Regions from separate parts of the uncultured Bradyrhizobium sp. genome, predicted to be linked through region 1. Evidence: riboswitches for the same ligand, from Rfam matches in the RefSeq annotation. Region 1 holds a riboswitch; the other holds the start of a gene.

Evidence for each region. A riboswitch is a leader RNA that binds a small molecule or an ion and turns the genes downstream of it on or off. The one in region 1 is predicted to bind S-adenosylmethionine.
Region 2: it holds a riboswitch for S-adenosylmethionine, as region 1 does, so the genes downstream of both, ACFE72_RS16585 (homoserine O-acetyltransferase) here and ACFE72_RS04395 (O-succinylhomoserine sulfhydrylase) in region 1, are expected to answer to the same signal.

What each region holds. Positions count from the first base shown of each region.
Region 1 is NZ_CAXUNQ010000004.1:161,409-169,161, forward strand. Features, by position in the region: gene ACFE72_RS04380 (hypothetical protein) at 1-61, opposite strand, end outside; gene ACFE72_RS04385 (PQQ-dependent sugar dehydrogenase) at 195-1,532, shown strand; gene ACFE72_RS04390 (2'-deoxycytidine 5'-triphosphate deaminase) at 1,609-2,751, opposite strand; SAM riboswitch at 2,830-2,909, shown strand; gene ACFE72_RS04395 (O-succinylhomoserine sulfhydrylase) at 2,981-4,174, shown strand; gene ACFE72_RS04400 (SGNH/GDSL hydrolase family protein) at 4,254-5,222, opposite strand; gene ACFE72_RS04405 (SGNH/GDSL hydrolase family protein) at 5,236-5,958, opposite strand; gene ACFE72_RS04410 (OpgC domain-containing protein) at 5,994-7,235, opposite strand; gene apaG (Co2+/Mg2+ efflux protein ApaG) at 7,452-7,753, shown strand, end outside.
Region 2 is NZ_CAXUNQ010000034.1:42,175-49,927, reverse strand. Features, by position in the region: gene ACFE72_RS16605 (MOSC domain-containing protein) at 1-89, shown strand, start outside; gene ACFE72_RS16600 (TIGR02594 family protein) at 228-872, opposite strand; gene ACFE72_RS16595 (alpha/beta fold hydrolase) at 1,098-1,961, shown strand; gene metW (methionine biosynthesis protein MetW) at 2,057-2,725, opposite strand; gene ACFE72_RS16585 (homoserine O-acetyltransferase) at 2,727-3,920, opposite strand; SAM riboswitch at 4,008-4,087, opposite strand; gene ACFE72_RS16580 (chorismate mutase) at 4,261-5,109, shown strand; gene ACFE72_RS16575 (pyridoxal phosphate-dependent aminotransferase) at 5,136-6,233, shown strand; gene ACFE72_RS16570 (prephenate/arogenate dehydrogenase family protein) at 6,230-7,171, shown strand; gene ACFE72_RS16565 (DUF2125 domain-containing protein) at 7,213-7,753, opposite strand, start outside.

The DNA of each region.
Region 1 (7,753 bases):
GGTCGGCGATGCTCCGCCATCGCAACCATTTTGCTTCCTGCGCGTCGCTCTGTCCGGTCATAACTCCCCCATCCGCTGCTTTGCACGCTGCCAAGCATAGCCCGGCCACACGCAATTCACATGATTTTCATGACAGGCGTCATGAACGTTCTCCTGGTTCGCGAATTACCACGGGTTAACCGAAGGGAACCATCATGCACACCCGACTTCTGCTCGCTACATGTGTGGGAGCGCTGGCACTTCCGCTCGCCGCCTGTAACGACCCGCAGGACACAGCGACCGCGCAGCAGAGTTATGGCGCCGCGCCGACCCTGCCGGCGCCGCAGAGTTCGGTACTTCCTACCGTCAATATCGCAACCGCCAAAGGCTGGCCCTCCGGCGCCAAACCCACCGCCGCCAACGGCATGGCCGTGAATGCGTTCGCGACCGGGCTGGATCATCCGCGCACCGTCTACGTGCTGCCGAACGGCGACGTGTTGGTGGCCGAAAGCAACGCCCCGCCGAAGCCCGATGATGCCAAAGGCGTCAAAGGTTTCATCATGAAGCAGGTACAGAAATGGGCTGGCGCCGGCGTGCCGAGCGCCAACCGTATCACCCTGCTCCGCGACGGCGACGGCGACGGCGTCGCGGAGACCAAAAGCGTGTTTCTCGAAAAGCTGAATTCGCCCTTCGGCATGGTACTGGTCGGTAGCGATTTCTATGTGGCGAACTCCGACGCTATCATGAAATTTCCATATCACGATGGCGATACCAAGATCACGGCGCCGGGCGTAAAGCTCACTGACCTGCCGGGCGGCACCATCAACCATCACTGGACCAAGGATCTTGCCGCCAGCCAGGACGGCGGCAAACTGTATGCGACCGTCGGTTCCAACAGCAACGTCGGCGAGAACGGCATAGATGCAGAAGCCAATCGCGCCGCCGTTCTCGAAGTCGATCGTGCCAGCGGACAATGGCGCGTATTTGCATCGGGCCTGCGCAATCCCAACGGGCCATCCTGGCAGCCGCAGAGCGGCGCGTTGTGGGTTACCGTCAATGAGCGCGATGAACTCGGCAACGATCTGGTGCCCGACTATATGACATCCGTAAAGGACGGCGCGTTTTATGGCTGGCCCTATAGCTATTACGGCCAGCACGTCGATACCCGCATGGATCCGCAGCGGCCCGATCTGGTGGCGAAAGCGATTGCGCCGGATTATGCGTTGGGCGCACATACCGCGTCGCTTGGTCTCACCTTCAACACCGGCAACCTGTTTCCGGAAGCGATGGCCGGCGGCGCCTTTGTCGGCCAGCACGGTTCGTGGAATCGCAAGCCGCGCGCCGGCTACAAGGTGATTTTCGTGCCGTTCGCCAACGGCATGCCGTCCGGGCAGCCGCAGGATATCCTGACCGGATTCTTGAATGACAAGGGCGAAGCACAGGGACGCCCCGTCGGCGTCAGAATCGACAAGCAAGGCGCGTTGCTGGTCGCCGACGATGTCGGCAACGCGGTATGGCGTGTCACACCGTCGGCCAGGTCGGCGATGAAGTAGACCGGATGATCGTAACGACAGCCGGAGCGAGCACGGCGCCGGTCCTCGATGTCGCTTGGCTTATCCAGGCCCCACGCTAAGCTACCCGAAAATGCTTGCTGAGCTTCAATCCCTGCGCCTGGTAGTTGGAACCGATGCGCTGGCCGTAGAGCGCGTCGGGCCGCGCCAGCATTTTCTCATAGACCAGGCGGCCGACGATCTGGCCGTGCTCCAGAATAAACGGCACCTCGCGGGAGCGTACTTCCAGCACCGCGCGCGAACCGTGCCCGCCGGTGCCGGCGTAACCGAAGCCCGGATCGAAAAAGCCCGCATAATGCACGCGGAATTCGCCGACCAACGGATCGAACGGCACCATTTCGGCGGCGTAATCCGGCGGCACCTGCACCGCCTCTTTCGATGCCAGGATATAGAACTCGCCGGGGTCGAGGATAAGGCTGCCGTCGGGACGCGCGGCGATCGGCTCCCAGAATTCCTCGACCGCATATCCGCCGCGGCGATCGATATCGACCACGCCGGTGTGCCGCTTGGCACGGTAGCCAACAAAGCCATTGGCATTCGCGCCGCTTAGATCGACGCTCAAGGCCACGCCGTTGACGAGATCGGCGTCGTCGGCATCGACCAGCCGCTCCAGATGGTGCAGTGCATCAAGTTCGTCGGCATTGAGGATGGCGTCGCCGGTGCGAAAACGCGCCTGCGACAGCCGCGATCCCTCGCGCAGCAACACCGGAAATGTCTTCGGGCTGATCTCGGCATAGAGCGGCCCATGATAGCCGGCACCGATCATGTCGAACCGCCGTGTGCCGTCGGCGATCACCCGCGTGAACACATCGAGCCGCCCGGTCGAGCTTTTCGGATTGGCGGCGGCGACAATCTCGGGCGGCAGCGCGAGGCTTTCCAGCAACGGCACGATGTAGACGCAGTTGGTTTCCAGTACCGCGCCATCGCTCAGATCGATTTCGTGCAGTTTCAATTCGTCGATGCGCTCGGCTACCGTCGAACCCGGACCGGGCAGGAAGCTGGCGCGGACGCGGTAGGCGGTATCGCCAAGCCGCAGATCGAGGCTGGCGGGCTGGATCTGGCTTTCGACAAACGGATAGGCCGGCAGAATGAACCCGGCATCCGCCATCGCCGCGATCATGCGGTCGGGCAGAATGCCATTGGCATCGGAGGCAAGCGCAAACGCCACGTTGGTTGTCCTTCGGGGACGGCTCGTTGCCATTCCAGCCGCTGAAAATACCGACTTTATCGGTTATCCGAAGGCGGACTTGACGGAAAGGGCGAGGTGGATTAACAGCACGACTTATCCCGTGGTGATTTGAGCCGGCCGGCTTGCAGCCACGTTAAACAAGTCGCTAAACAGGCCGGGGACACGTGTGATCCCGGCTTGTGGAAATTTTTCCAGGCCGGTTTTTTTGTGATCGTTTCTCGACGGTCACGATGGAGGTCACGTGACGGAAGCATCATCCACTGCACATTACCGCCCCGAAACCCGGCTGGTCCATTCCGGCACGCTACGCTCGCAATACGGCGAAACGTCCGAGGCTCTGTTCCTGACGCAAGGCTTTGTCTACGACACCGCCGAACAGTGCGAGGCGCGCTTCAAGGGCGACGATCCCGGCTTTCTCTATTCGCGCTTTTCCAATCCGAACGTTTCAATGTTCGAGCGCCGGATGATCGAACTCGAAGGTGCTGAAGCGGCGCGCGCTACCGCCACCGGCATGGCCGCGGTGACCACCGCTATTCTTGCACCGCTGAAAGCCGGCGACCATGTGGTGGCGGCCAAGGCGATGTTCGGCTCGTGCCGCTATGTGGTGGAAGATCTGCTGCCGCGCTACGGCATCCAGTCCACGCTGGTCGACGGCCTCGATCTCGCGCAGTGGAAGCAGGCGATGCGGCCGAACACGAAAAGCTGCTTCCTGGAAAGCCCCACAAACCCCACGCTCGACGTGCTCGATATCGGCGCCATCGCCGAGATCGCGCACCAGGCAGGCTCCCGGCTGATCGTCGACAACGTGTTCGCGACGCCGATCTGGCAGAGTCCGTTGGCGCTGGGCGCCGACGTGGTCGTGTATTCGGCAACCAAGCATATCGATGGCCAGGGCCGCTGCCTCGGCGGCATCATTCTGTCATCGGAAGCCTTCATTGCCGACCACATCCACACTTTTCTGCGCCAGACCGGCCCCTCGATGTCCCCGTTCAACGCATGGGTGCTATTGAAGGGGCTGGAGACGCTGGCGATCCGGGTGCGCGCGCAGACCGAAACCGCGGCGGCCATCGCCGACGCGCTGGCAAGCCATCCGAAGATCTCGAGGCTGATCTACCCCGGCCGCGCCGATCATCCGCAGGCAGTGTTGGTGAAGAAGCAGATGCGCGCCGGATCGACGCTGATCGGCTTCGAGGTCAAGGGCGGCAAGGCCGGCGCGTTCCGCATGCTCAATGCGCTGAAACTGTCGCGGATTTCGAACAATCTCGGCGATGCCAAGAGCCTCGTGACGCATCCCGCAACCACCACGCACCAGCGGCTGACACCAGAGGCCCGCGCCGAACTCGGCATCAGCGAGGGGTTTGTGCGGTTCTCCGCCGGTCTCGAGCACCGCGACGATTTGATCGAGGATTTTGCCGCCGCGCTGGAGCAGGCTTAGCGCTCGTTTCCCGACGCAATGCGGCCTTCTTCATGCCGCTTCGCAGAGCCGGGCCCGCATCAAACGCCAAGTTCGTTAACTACATCGGCCGGTACGCCTGCACGTTCGGCGGCACGGCGACGCCGAGCTTGATCTGGCCAACCGATTTGATGATGTCGTCGCCAAGCAGTTGGGCGAAGCAGGCATAGCCCCAGTCGTTCATGTGCAGGCCGTCGGCGACGACGAAACTATCGAATGGAATCGACTGCTTCTCATGCCAGTCGCGCATCACCTCGAAACGGGGGAAAAATCCGGCATGCCGTAGCTCGGCGACCTTGCCCAGCAACTGCACCATCCGGCTGGCATTTTCGCCCTTGGCATTGACCGCGGGCGAATATTGCGGATCGACCAGCACCAGATCGGCCCCCGCGGCCTGGATGCTCGCAACACCCTCTTCCACCAGCTTTGCGGTTTCGGCCGGATCGAGATTACGCAATACCGCATTGGTGCCGACCTGCCAGATCACCATATCGGGCTTCACGTCGATCACCTCGGTCTGCAGCCGCTTCATCATTTCCGGAGCGTCTTCGCCGCCCTTGCCGCGGTTGACCACGGTGATGTCGACGCCGGGATACTGACGGCGCAACTGTGCGGCAAGCCGGTTAGGGTAGGTGAATTCCGGTGAGGTGCTGCCAAAACCTTGCGTCGAAGACGATCCGAACGCCACGATCAAGACCGGTTTTCCCGCCACCAATTTGGCGGCAACATGCGGCAGCGACCCCATCGATTTGCCATCGCCCTTCGGCGAGCGGCACGGAACGCGGCTGAGGATATCTCCGGCCGACTTCGCGACTTCCTTGACCTTCTCGATCGCCTTGCCGGCGAGGCTCTTTTGCTGCAACTGATCAATTCCGGCCGTACCGGTCGTGGCAGCTTGCGTCCCGTCGGTCGGCAAGGCCTGCGCCGGTTCCGCGCGCCCCTGCACCTGTGCCGCCGGCGCCAGCAGCACCAGAGCTGCAAGCGGGATTGCAATGATCGCAGTTCGGAAAGAAGTACCGCCGAAACCCATTAACGCCAAATCCTCAATTCTGCTGGGCCGGACCGATGTGCGCCGCGTCAATCAGGAATTTCGACAGTGCGCGGCCAAGGCAATCATGCACGCGTTTCGCCAGCTCAACGCCGTGCGTAGCGCTGAACAGATCGAAATCGCCGGACTCGTTCCAATGGCGCATCACTGCGAACCTGTCGAATAGCGGAACATCGCGCTGCTGCGCCACCACACGCATGTTATCTATGTAGGGAGCGGCGGAAATCATCGTTTCAGTGCGCGGACTGTATTGCAGATTCATTAAAATTACGTCGGTTCCGGCGCTTTGCAGTGCAGCAACGCCGTCATCGACTCCGACGCGGAAATCGTCAGGGTCGATCGATCGTAGCGCATCGACGGTGCCGGTCTGCCAGATAACCAAGGTCGGTTTTCGCTCTTCAGCGAGCTTGCCCAGGCCGGCGGCGACCTCCTCGGCGGTCTTCTTGATTTGCAGCTCGACGCCGATGTTGACGTTAACCCCGGGCAGTTTTTCGCGGAGGATCGCTTGCAGTCGGCTGGGATAGGCTGTTCCATCGGAAGTATTGATGGTCGACGACCGGCTGCCAACGACCAGAACGTCCAATTTACCGCCTTTTTTCACGACCTCGGCGACCTTGGGCAGCGCACTCTCGCTGGAGAGCAGATAGGCCGGAACCTCGCAGGTTGCAGGAGCATCTTCGGCGCGCGCGGGCACGACGGCCATAAAACCCGTCAGCATTATCGAGCCCAGAACGGTCCTCAAATCGGGCTTCATCACGCCCCTCCCGCCATGTCGGCGTTGGCGTCGCTGCTTTTCCCGCGCGTTCCGCTCTTCGCCGCGACGTCCTTATACCACGAAAACACCCAAGCCGCCGCGGACATAATGACGATTCCGCAAATACTGATAGTGAAGTGCATCCCGGCACCGCCCGACACCTCGGCCAGCACGAAATGCCCGGCGAAGGCCAGGAACACGCCCAGGCAGAAAATTTCGAGCGAATGCTGGCCGCACAGGACCAGCGGCCGCAGCCATGGCGATTTCAATCCCGGCCAATCCTTGGACAGGAAACGCACGGTGATCGCAGCCAGCGCCAGGAAATGCGCAAACCGCAGCACGTCGAGATCGGTCTTGTTGATCGGGTACATCCACTGCTCGAGTCGGCGCGGCATCACATGCGGAAGCTGCGGCAGATACCAGGTCAGCGTCACGCAGAACGCGGCGAACAGATAGACGATACAAATCCACAGCGTAACCGGCGACGACAGGATTCGTGACATCCGCTTCGCGCCGCCCAGCGCGCACCAGGCGCCGAACACGAACAGTAACTGCCAGGCAAACGGATTGAAGGCCCAGAAGCCGTTTGGGTAAGCGGTGAGGTACAGATCGAACTCCCACGTTGCCGCATAGAGCAGGACCGACAGTCCGAGCGTCACGTCGGGCCTGCGTTCCATCATCCACAGGATCAGCGGCAGAAACAGCATCAGCACGATGTAGAGCGGCAACACGTCCATGTTGACGGGACGGAATTTCAACAGCAGCGCCTGGACGATGGTGACATCCGGCTGCTTCAGGAAATCGAGGATTCCCATTTCTTCGGTATAAAGAGGGTTCTCGAAACTGGTGGCAACGTAGGAAATCTCGGCAAGGAAGATGGTGAACAGGAATACGTGGGCGACGTAGATTTGCCAGACCCGCTTGAGAATGCGCGCCGTCGCCACGATAAAGCCGCGCTCGAGCATGGCGCGGCCATACACGAACGCCGCGGTATAGCCCGAGATGAAGATGAAGATTTCGGTAGCATCGGAAAAGCCGTAGTTCCGGATCGTGAACCAGGTCAGGATGTTGGGCGGCAGGTGGTCGATGAAGATCAGCCACAGCGCCAGGCCGCGAAACAGATCGAGCCGCAATTCGCGTTCCGTTCCTGCGACCGGAAGCGCGATGGCGGCCGCCGCGGCCCGCGCGCCGTCGTCCACTGCGATGGAGGGTCCGGCAATCTGGTCGGCGACGGACGTCATCGGGCTCCGCTTCAGACGGGGTGTTTCACCGTCCCGTAAAACCGCATTGGCCCGCAAGTTGCAAGCCATTATCAAATCGGATTCCAGGGCGAAACACGGCGCGCTTTAGGTTAGAACTATGTTGAAACAACGGTGAGCGGGCGCCAGACCTTTCGAAGTTTGGTTTCGCCGCCGCTTTTCGCTATGATGTCCTTGAGCACTTTGAAAGACGCCCGCATGTACCGCGCCGTGACCCGCCAGATTGAAGTCACCGTCGAGCCGAATTTCCTGCCGGAACGTTCGTCCGCCGACAAGCCGGAATATTTCTGGTCCTACACCATTGTCATCGTCAATTCGGGCAGCGAAACCGTGCAATTGCGGAAGCGGCACTGGATCATCACCGACGGCACTGGACGAAAGCAGGAGATTCGCGGCGAAGGCGTGGTCGGCGAGCAGCCGGTGCTCGCGCCGGGCGAACGCTTCGAATATACCTCGGGGGTGCCGCTGCCGACCGCGTCGGGCATCATGGCGGGGCGCTA
Region 2 (7,753 bases), on a different contig from region 1:
GCCGGTTGGGGCATATTGATTGCGGGATATATGCAGAGGTGATTGCCGGCGGCGACATTGCCGAGGGGGATGAGGTCAGCAACGAGTGAGTATCCGCGCCTGTCCCGGACGTGGTGCGGGCATGCTTCATGCCGCTCCGCACAGCCGGAGTCCGTTACGGCCCCGGCTCCGCAGCGCACCACGTCGCGTGGTGCGGCGCCGCGCTGCGTCCGGGGCACCGGCCTGTCTCATCCCGTCGGCATGACGTAGGCGTAGATGCGCCTGCGTGAATAAACCGACTCGGCGACGCGGTGACCGTGATTACCGGATACGACGATCGGATTGCCTGACGCGTCGATACCGCTGACCACGCCGACATGCCCGCCGCCGCGCCGGCCCATCACTGCGATGGCGCCGACCTGTGGGCCGGACACGCGATGGCCGTAGCTTGCGAAGGAACGCGCCATGTCCGAACCGGTGCCGTGAAGGCCGGAGCGTTGCAGCACCATGTTCATGAAGCGTGCGCACCACAGCCGGCCGCGGCCGGTGGGATTGCCGCCGATATAGCGACGCGCTTCGGCGACGACAGCCGACGACGAGCTGCGAGCCGCGGCAGGCGATACCCTGGCACCGCTTGTCATATGCGCGCGCGACCGGGTGGTACCGGCGTCTTCAGCCGCGGCCCGCGCGACGTGGCGGCGATGATGATGCCTGTGGCGATGATGCAAGTGGCGATGCAAGTAATGATGGACGTGATGCGCGCGGGCGTGCCGACCTGCGCCGTGATGATGAGACCTTGCGGAAGCCGGCGTTGCCGAGGCGACGAAGACCAACGAAGCTGCCGCCAGCACGATGAACCCAAGCAACCGGCGGAACGCAGTAAACTGAACCATACTCAATCCTCTTTTACACCCTATTCCCGGTCGAGCCCGTGAAGGCCCAGCGTCCCGGGGGTAAGACGAATTGCGTGTGGCGAGAGCAAGACGCGATGCGGCGGCGCGGGATTGATTTCAGGGTCATATCGGGATCATTTCATGACCGGGAAGATTGCGCCTGCCTCATTGCGGCGGCGAACATCAACTGCGATTTTTCATGGCTGCCATGCGAAAGGAACCGACATGCCCTATGCCGACACCAAGGACGATGTGCGCCTGTATTTCGAAGAAGTCGGAAGCGGCACGCCGATCCTGTTCGTGCACGAATTCGCCGCCGACTACGCGAGTTGGGAGCCGCAGATGCGTTACTTCTCGCGCAGCCATCGTTGCATCACCTATTCGGCGCGCGGCTACATCCCCTCGCACATCCCGGATTCGGCGGATGCCTACAGCTACCAGCACTTCCGCGACGACGCGGTCGCGGTGCTCGATCACCTGAAAATTCCGGCCGCCCATCTGGTCGGCTTGTCGATGGGCGCCTATTCGGCGTTGCAGGCCGGCATCCAGATGCCGAAGCGTGCGCTGTCGCTGACGCTGGCCGGTGTCGGTTCAGGGTTCGAGAAAGAGCGCCTGCAGGGCTTTCGCGATCAATGCATGGCGCATGCCGAGGAATTCGAAAAGGGCGATCCCGACGTCGTCGCCAAGGTTTCCGGCATGGCACCCGGGCGAATTCCGTTTCTGATAAAGGACCCGCGCGGTTTCAAGGAATTTTACGATGCGCTCGCAAAGCATGATGTGCAGGGTTCGGCCCACACCCAGCGTGGCTTTCAGCGCGGGCGGCCGCCGCTTTACGAGTTCGAGGATGACATCAGCCGCCTAACCTTGCCGACGCTGATCATCGTCGGCGACGAGGACGATTCCTGCGTCGAGGCCAGCCTCTATCTCAAGAAGCGCATCGCAACCTCGGGATTGGCGATGTTCCCGAAAACCGGCCATGTGCTCAATCTGGAAGAGCCGGCGCTGTTCAACGAAACGCTGGAACGGTTTCTGGTGCAGGCGGAAGCCGGCCGCTGGGGAGCGCGCGATCCGCGGTCGGTGCGGCCATGATTCCCGGCATGGCCGGGCTGTCCCGGCCATCCACCTCTTCCTTTCGCCGAAGCAAGAAAGACGTGGATGCCCGGCCCAAGGCCGGGCCTGACGGGTTACCGGCCCTTGCCCGCGCGGCTCAGCAGGAACACGCCCTGCTCGCCGAACATGTTCCAGAACCACCAGGGCGCGTTGAGCCGCAGCGGCCGGCCGTACAGATCGAGCGCGACCGCACGCTCCATCTTGACGTTGATCTCGTCGCAGAGCTGCACGAAATCCTTGATGGTGCAGAAATGGATGTTCGGCGTGTCGTACCAGGTCGCGGGCAGATTTTCCGTGCGCGGCATATGGCCGCCGACCAGCAGTTGCAGCCGCATCTTCCAGAAGCCGAAATTCGGGAACGACACGATGGCGCGCCGTCCTATCCGCAACAGGTTTTCCAGCACCACGCGCGGCTGCCGCGTGGCCTGCAAGGTCTGCGACAGGATGACGTAGTCGAAAGCATCGTCGGGATAGTTGACGAGGTCGGTGTCGGCGTCGCCCTGCACCACCGCGAGGCCTTTTGAGACGCAGCGGTTGACGCCCTCGCGCGACAGCTCGATGCCGCGGCCGTCGATGCCGCGGGTTTCCAAGAGTTGCAGCAGGTCGCCCTCGCCGCAGCCGACATCGAGCACCTTGGAGCCGCGCTCGACCATTTGCGCGACCAGCAGGTGATCGCCGCGGTAATTTTCGCTGCCGCGCGCAGCAAGTTCCGGCAGCGGCAAGACCTGTTGCTGCGCCGTCATGCTATGCCCTCAGGCCGCGCGCCTTGCCGGCCGATTCCAGAAAGGCCCTGGAAATTTCGAAAAACTCCGGCACGTCGAGCAGGAAGGCGTCGTGGCCGCGATCGGTCTCGATCTCGGCAAAGGACACCCGCGCGCTGGAGGCATTGAGCGCGTGCACGATGGCGCGTGCTTCCGACGTCGGAAACAGCCAGTCCGACGTGAAGGAGACCACGCAGAACCGGGTCTGGATGCCGCGAAACGCTTCCGCCAGCACCCCCTTATGATCGGCGGCGATGTCGAAATAATCCATTGCCCGCGTCAGATAGAGATAGCTGTTGGCGTCGAACCGCTCGACGAACGACGAGCCCTGGTAGCGCAGGTAGCTCTCGACCTGAAAATCCGCGTCGAAGGAAAACGTCGGCAGTTCGCGGTTCTGCATCCGGCGTCCGAACTTGCGATGCAGGGCGGCATCCGACAGATAGGTGATATGGGCGGCCATCCGCGCGACGCCGAGGCCGCGATGCGGATCGGTGCCCTCCTTGAAATAGCGGCCGCCGCGCCAGTCCGGATCGGCCATCACCGCCTGCCGCCCCAGCTCGTGGAACGCGATGTTCTGCGCCGAGTGCCGCGTGCTGCAGGCCACCGCCAGCGCCGAGAATACCCGCGCAGGATACGCCGCGGTCCACTGCAGCGCCTGCATGCCGCCCATGGAGCCGCCGACCACGCAAAACAGCGTTTCAATGCCGAGACGATCGAGCAGCATCGCCTGCGCGCGCACCATGTCGGGAATTGTGATGAGGGGAAAATCCAGACCCCACAATTTGCCGGTGGCGGGATTGGTCGTTGCCGGCCCGGTCGAGCCCATGCAGCCGCCGATCACGTTCGAGCAGATGATGAAATACCTGTCGGTGTCGAGCGGCCGGCCGGGACCGACCATGGTCTCCCACCAGCCGGGCTTGCCGGTCACCGGATGCACATTGGCAACGTGCTGGTCGCCGGTCAGCGCATGGAAGATCAGGATGGCGTTGGACCTGTCGGGGTTGAGTTCGCCATAGGTCTGGTAGGCGATCTGGAATGGCGTCAGATCAATGCCGCAATCCAGCCGCAACGGCTGGTCCGCGCCGAACAGCGCCAGTTGCGAAGACGGATGATCCGCTTCGTGCGCGCGCTCCTCGGTGTGGACAGCCAGGCTTGGTATCGACTTCACATTTGCCATTTTGGGTCCGACCTCCTTGGAGGTTTCACAACAGCACGGGAAATCAGGCCATAAAAAAACCCGGCCTGAACAATGAGTTCGGCCGGGATCAAATTGTCCCCGGCCTGTTTAGCAAGTTATTTAACGTGGCTGCAAGCCGGCCGGCTCAAATGACCACAGAACGGCCAAGCTAATCCCAAGCTAGGTTTCCGTCAAGACGGCTGGTCATTGCGCGGCGCGAAGCGACGAGGCAATCGGTTTTTCCGACCGCACAGAACCGGATTGCTTCGCGTTGCTCGCGATGACGGGGGGCGGTTGGCCCTTGCGGCGGGCTTCGAAGGATGGTTGTAGGTCACTCACCATGTCCCAACCGCCCCCGGCGCCGCCCTCGCTCGAGCTGCTGCGCAAAGAGATCGACGCCATCGACGAGCAGGTCCACGGTCTGCTGATGGCGCGCGGCGACATCATCGATCGCCTGATCCAGGTCAAGCAGACCCAGGAGATCGGCTCCGCGTTCCGTCCGGCGCGCGAGGCCGACATGATGCGGCGGCTGGCGGAGCGCCATCGCGGCATCCTGCCGCTCGATACGGTCGAGAGTATCTGGCGCGTCATCATCTCGACGTTCACTTACGTCCAGGCGCCGTTTTCGGTGCATGCGGATCTGTCACTCGGGGAATCCACGATGCGGGATTCGGCCCGCTTCCATTTCGGCTTCACCGTTCCCTTCGTCGCGCATTTCAACGCGCCGGCGGCGGTCGAAGCCGTGGCCAGATCGAAAGGCGATCTTGCGCTGGTGTCCGCGACTTCCAGCCGCGCGCCATGGTGGATCGCGCTCGAGACCGACGGCGCGCCGAAAATCATCGCCCGGCTGCCGTTCATCGAACGCGCCGATCACCCCGCCGCGTTGCCGGTGTTCGTGGTGTCGCGCGTCGCCGACAGCGCGATGGTGACCGAAGTGGAGACGTGGAGCGTGCGGGTTTCGGGGTGGAACGCGGAAGTCGCCCGCGCGCTGTCGCCGCTGGCGGAGATCGTCGCGGTGCCTGACGCCGCCTGTGACGGCGCGGCGCTGCTGGTTTCGGTGGCCGGCGCCCAGAGCGTGGAAAAGATCAGATCGGCGCTGATCGAAGCCGGCGCCTCGGTGCGCTCGACGGCTCTCGTCGGCAGCCACGCAAGGCGCTATACGGTGGTCCCCAGCGGGGCGGCGAAATAGCCTGCCCCGAATATCCGGAGTTGACGATGTCCCGACCCATGCCGAATCCCGGCATTCTCGATATTGCGCCCTACACGCCCGGCAAAAGCCCAGTGCCGGAGCCGGGCCGCAAGGTGTTCAAGCTGTCCGCCAACGAGACCCCGTTTGGCCCCTCGCCGAAGGCCATGGAAGTCTACAGGCAAGCCGCAGCGCATCTCGAGGATTATCCGGAAGGAACGTCGCGGGTGTTGCGCCAGGCGATCGGCCGCGCCTTCGGGCTCGATCCCGACCGCATCATCTGCGGCGCCGGCTCCGACGAGATTCTCAATCTTCTGGCGCACACCTATCTCGGCCGCGGCGACGAGGCGATCAGCACCGCGCATGGTTTTCTGGTCTATCCGATCGCGACCAAAGCGAACGGCGCCGCCAATGTAGTCGCGCCGGAAACCGGTTTCACCGCCGACGTCGACGCCATCCTGGCGCGGGTCACGCCACGGACAAAACTGGTTTGGCTCGCCAACCCCAATAATCCGACCGGAACGTACCTGCCGTTCGACGAAGTCAAGCGGCTGCGCGCGGGATTGCCGCCCCATGTGCTCCTGGTGCTCGATGCCGCCTATTCGGACTACGTCTCGCGCAACGACTACGAACTCGGCATCGAACTGGTGGCGACCACGGACAATACCGTGATGACCCACACCTTCTCCAAGATCCACGGCCTCGCGGCGCTGCGGATCGGCTGGATGTTCGGTCCTGCGCATATCGTCGATGCGGTCAACCGGATTCGCGGACCGTTCAACGTCTCGACGCCGGCGATGCTGGCGGCCGTCGCGGCCATCGAGGACACCGCGCATATGGAGATGTCGAGGACGCATACCGAGCACTGGCGCAACTGGCTGACCGCGGAGATCGGCAAGCTCGGCCTCAAGGTGACGCCAAGCGTTGCGAATTTCGTACTGATCCATTTTCCGCTGGAACAGGGCAAGACCGCCGCCGATGCCGACGCGTTCCTGACCAGGCGCGGACTGGTGTTGCGCGCGCTCGGCAATTACGGCCTGCCGCACGCGCTTCGGATGACCATCGGCACCGAGGAAGCCAACCGCCTGGTGGTCGACGGCTTGCGCGACTTTACAGGGCGGAAGTGAACGCCGCGCCGGTTTTTCCACGGATCGCGCTGATCGGCTTCGGGCTGATCGGCGGTTCGATCGCGCGCGCTGCGCGGGCGCAGGGGTTGGCAGGAGAAATCGTCGCCACCGCGCGCTCGGCAAAAACCCGCGCGCGGGTATCGGAACTCGGTGTCGTCGATCGTGTGGCGGATACCAATGCGCAGGCCGTGAAAGACGCCGACCTCGTCATCCTGTGCGTCCCGGTCGGCGCCTGCGGCCTGGCCGCCCAGGAAATCGCGCCGCATCTCAAGCCCGGCGCCATCGTTTCCGACGTCGGCTCGGTCAAGGGCGCGGTCGTACGCGACATGGCGCCCTGCTTGCCCGAAGGCGTGCACTTCATTCCCGCGCATCCGGTGGCGGGGACGGAGCACTCCGGCCCCGACGCCGGCTTTGCCGAGTTGTTCATCGATCGCTGGTGCATTCTGACCCCGCCGGAAGGCACCGATCCGAACGCGGTGGAGCGGCTGCGCGCATTCTGGGCCGGGCTCGGTGCCAAGGTCGAGACCATGACGCCGGACCACCACGACATGGTGCTCGCGATCACCAGCCATCTGCCGCATCTGATCGCTTATACAATCGTAGGCACGGCGGATGAGCTTGAAGGTGTCACGCAATCCGAGGTGCTGAAGTTCTCCGCCGGCGGTTTTCGCGACTTCACGCGCATCGCCGCGTCCGATCCGACCATGTGGCGCGACGTATTCCTCACCAACAAGGACGCCGTGCTGGAAATGCTCGGCACCTTCAACGAGGACCTGGCAAAACTCACCCGGGCGATTCGACGCGGCGACGGCGAGGCGCTGTTCGAGCATTTTTCGCGTACCCGCGCGATCCGCCGCGGCATCGTCGAAATCGGCCAGGACTCCGCGGCACCCGATTTCGGCCGCCCGCACGCGCAGCTGGGGAAGAAGGCCGAGTAATCTGCCCGTCGTCCCCGCAAGGACGCCAGATCTGTCTGTTCTCAAAACAGCGGCGGCACCTGTCCCACCTTGAGCGGCCCCAGAAACACCGCGCCGTCGACGAAGCGCAGCGGAAATGCCCGCGCCTTCCTGCCTTCCAGAACGGCTTCCTTGCCGAGCGAATTGATGCCGGCGGCAACGCCGATATTGGCATTCTGCTTGACCACGTTGCCGAGGCCGGGAATGGCTCGATTCAGCGCACCCAGCAGATTGTTGACGTCCTGGGTTTTCACGCCGGGAACCACGCGGTCGAGCGTCGCCTGCGGCACGCCCTGTTCAAGCATCTTCTCGATTCCCAACGCCGGGATTACCTTCTCGAACCCCGCAACCGTCATCTGCAATTCGCCGTCGAGACCGCCGCCGGGGCTGAGACCCAGGGTGCCCGCGGCGACTGCGATCAGGTCGCCCTGCGCGATCCGGGATTGCACGACCTCGACATGGCCGCCCGCAGCCTGCATTTCGCGATACCGTTCCGGCCAGGGCTTTGGCGAAAAATCCTTCAGGCCGCTGAACAGGATGCGCAGATCGGCATCGAACCGTTCG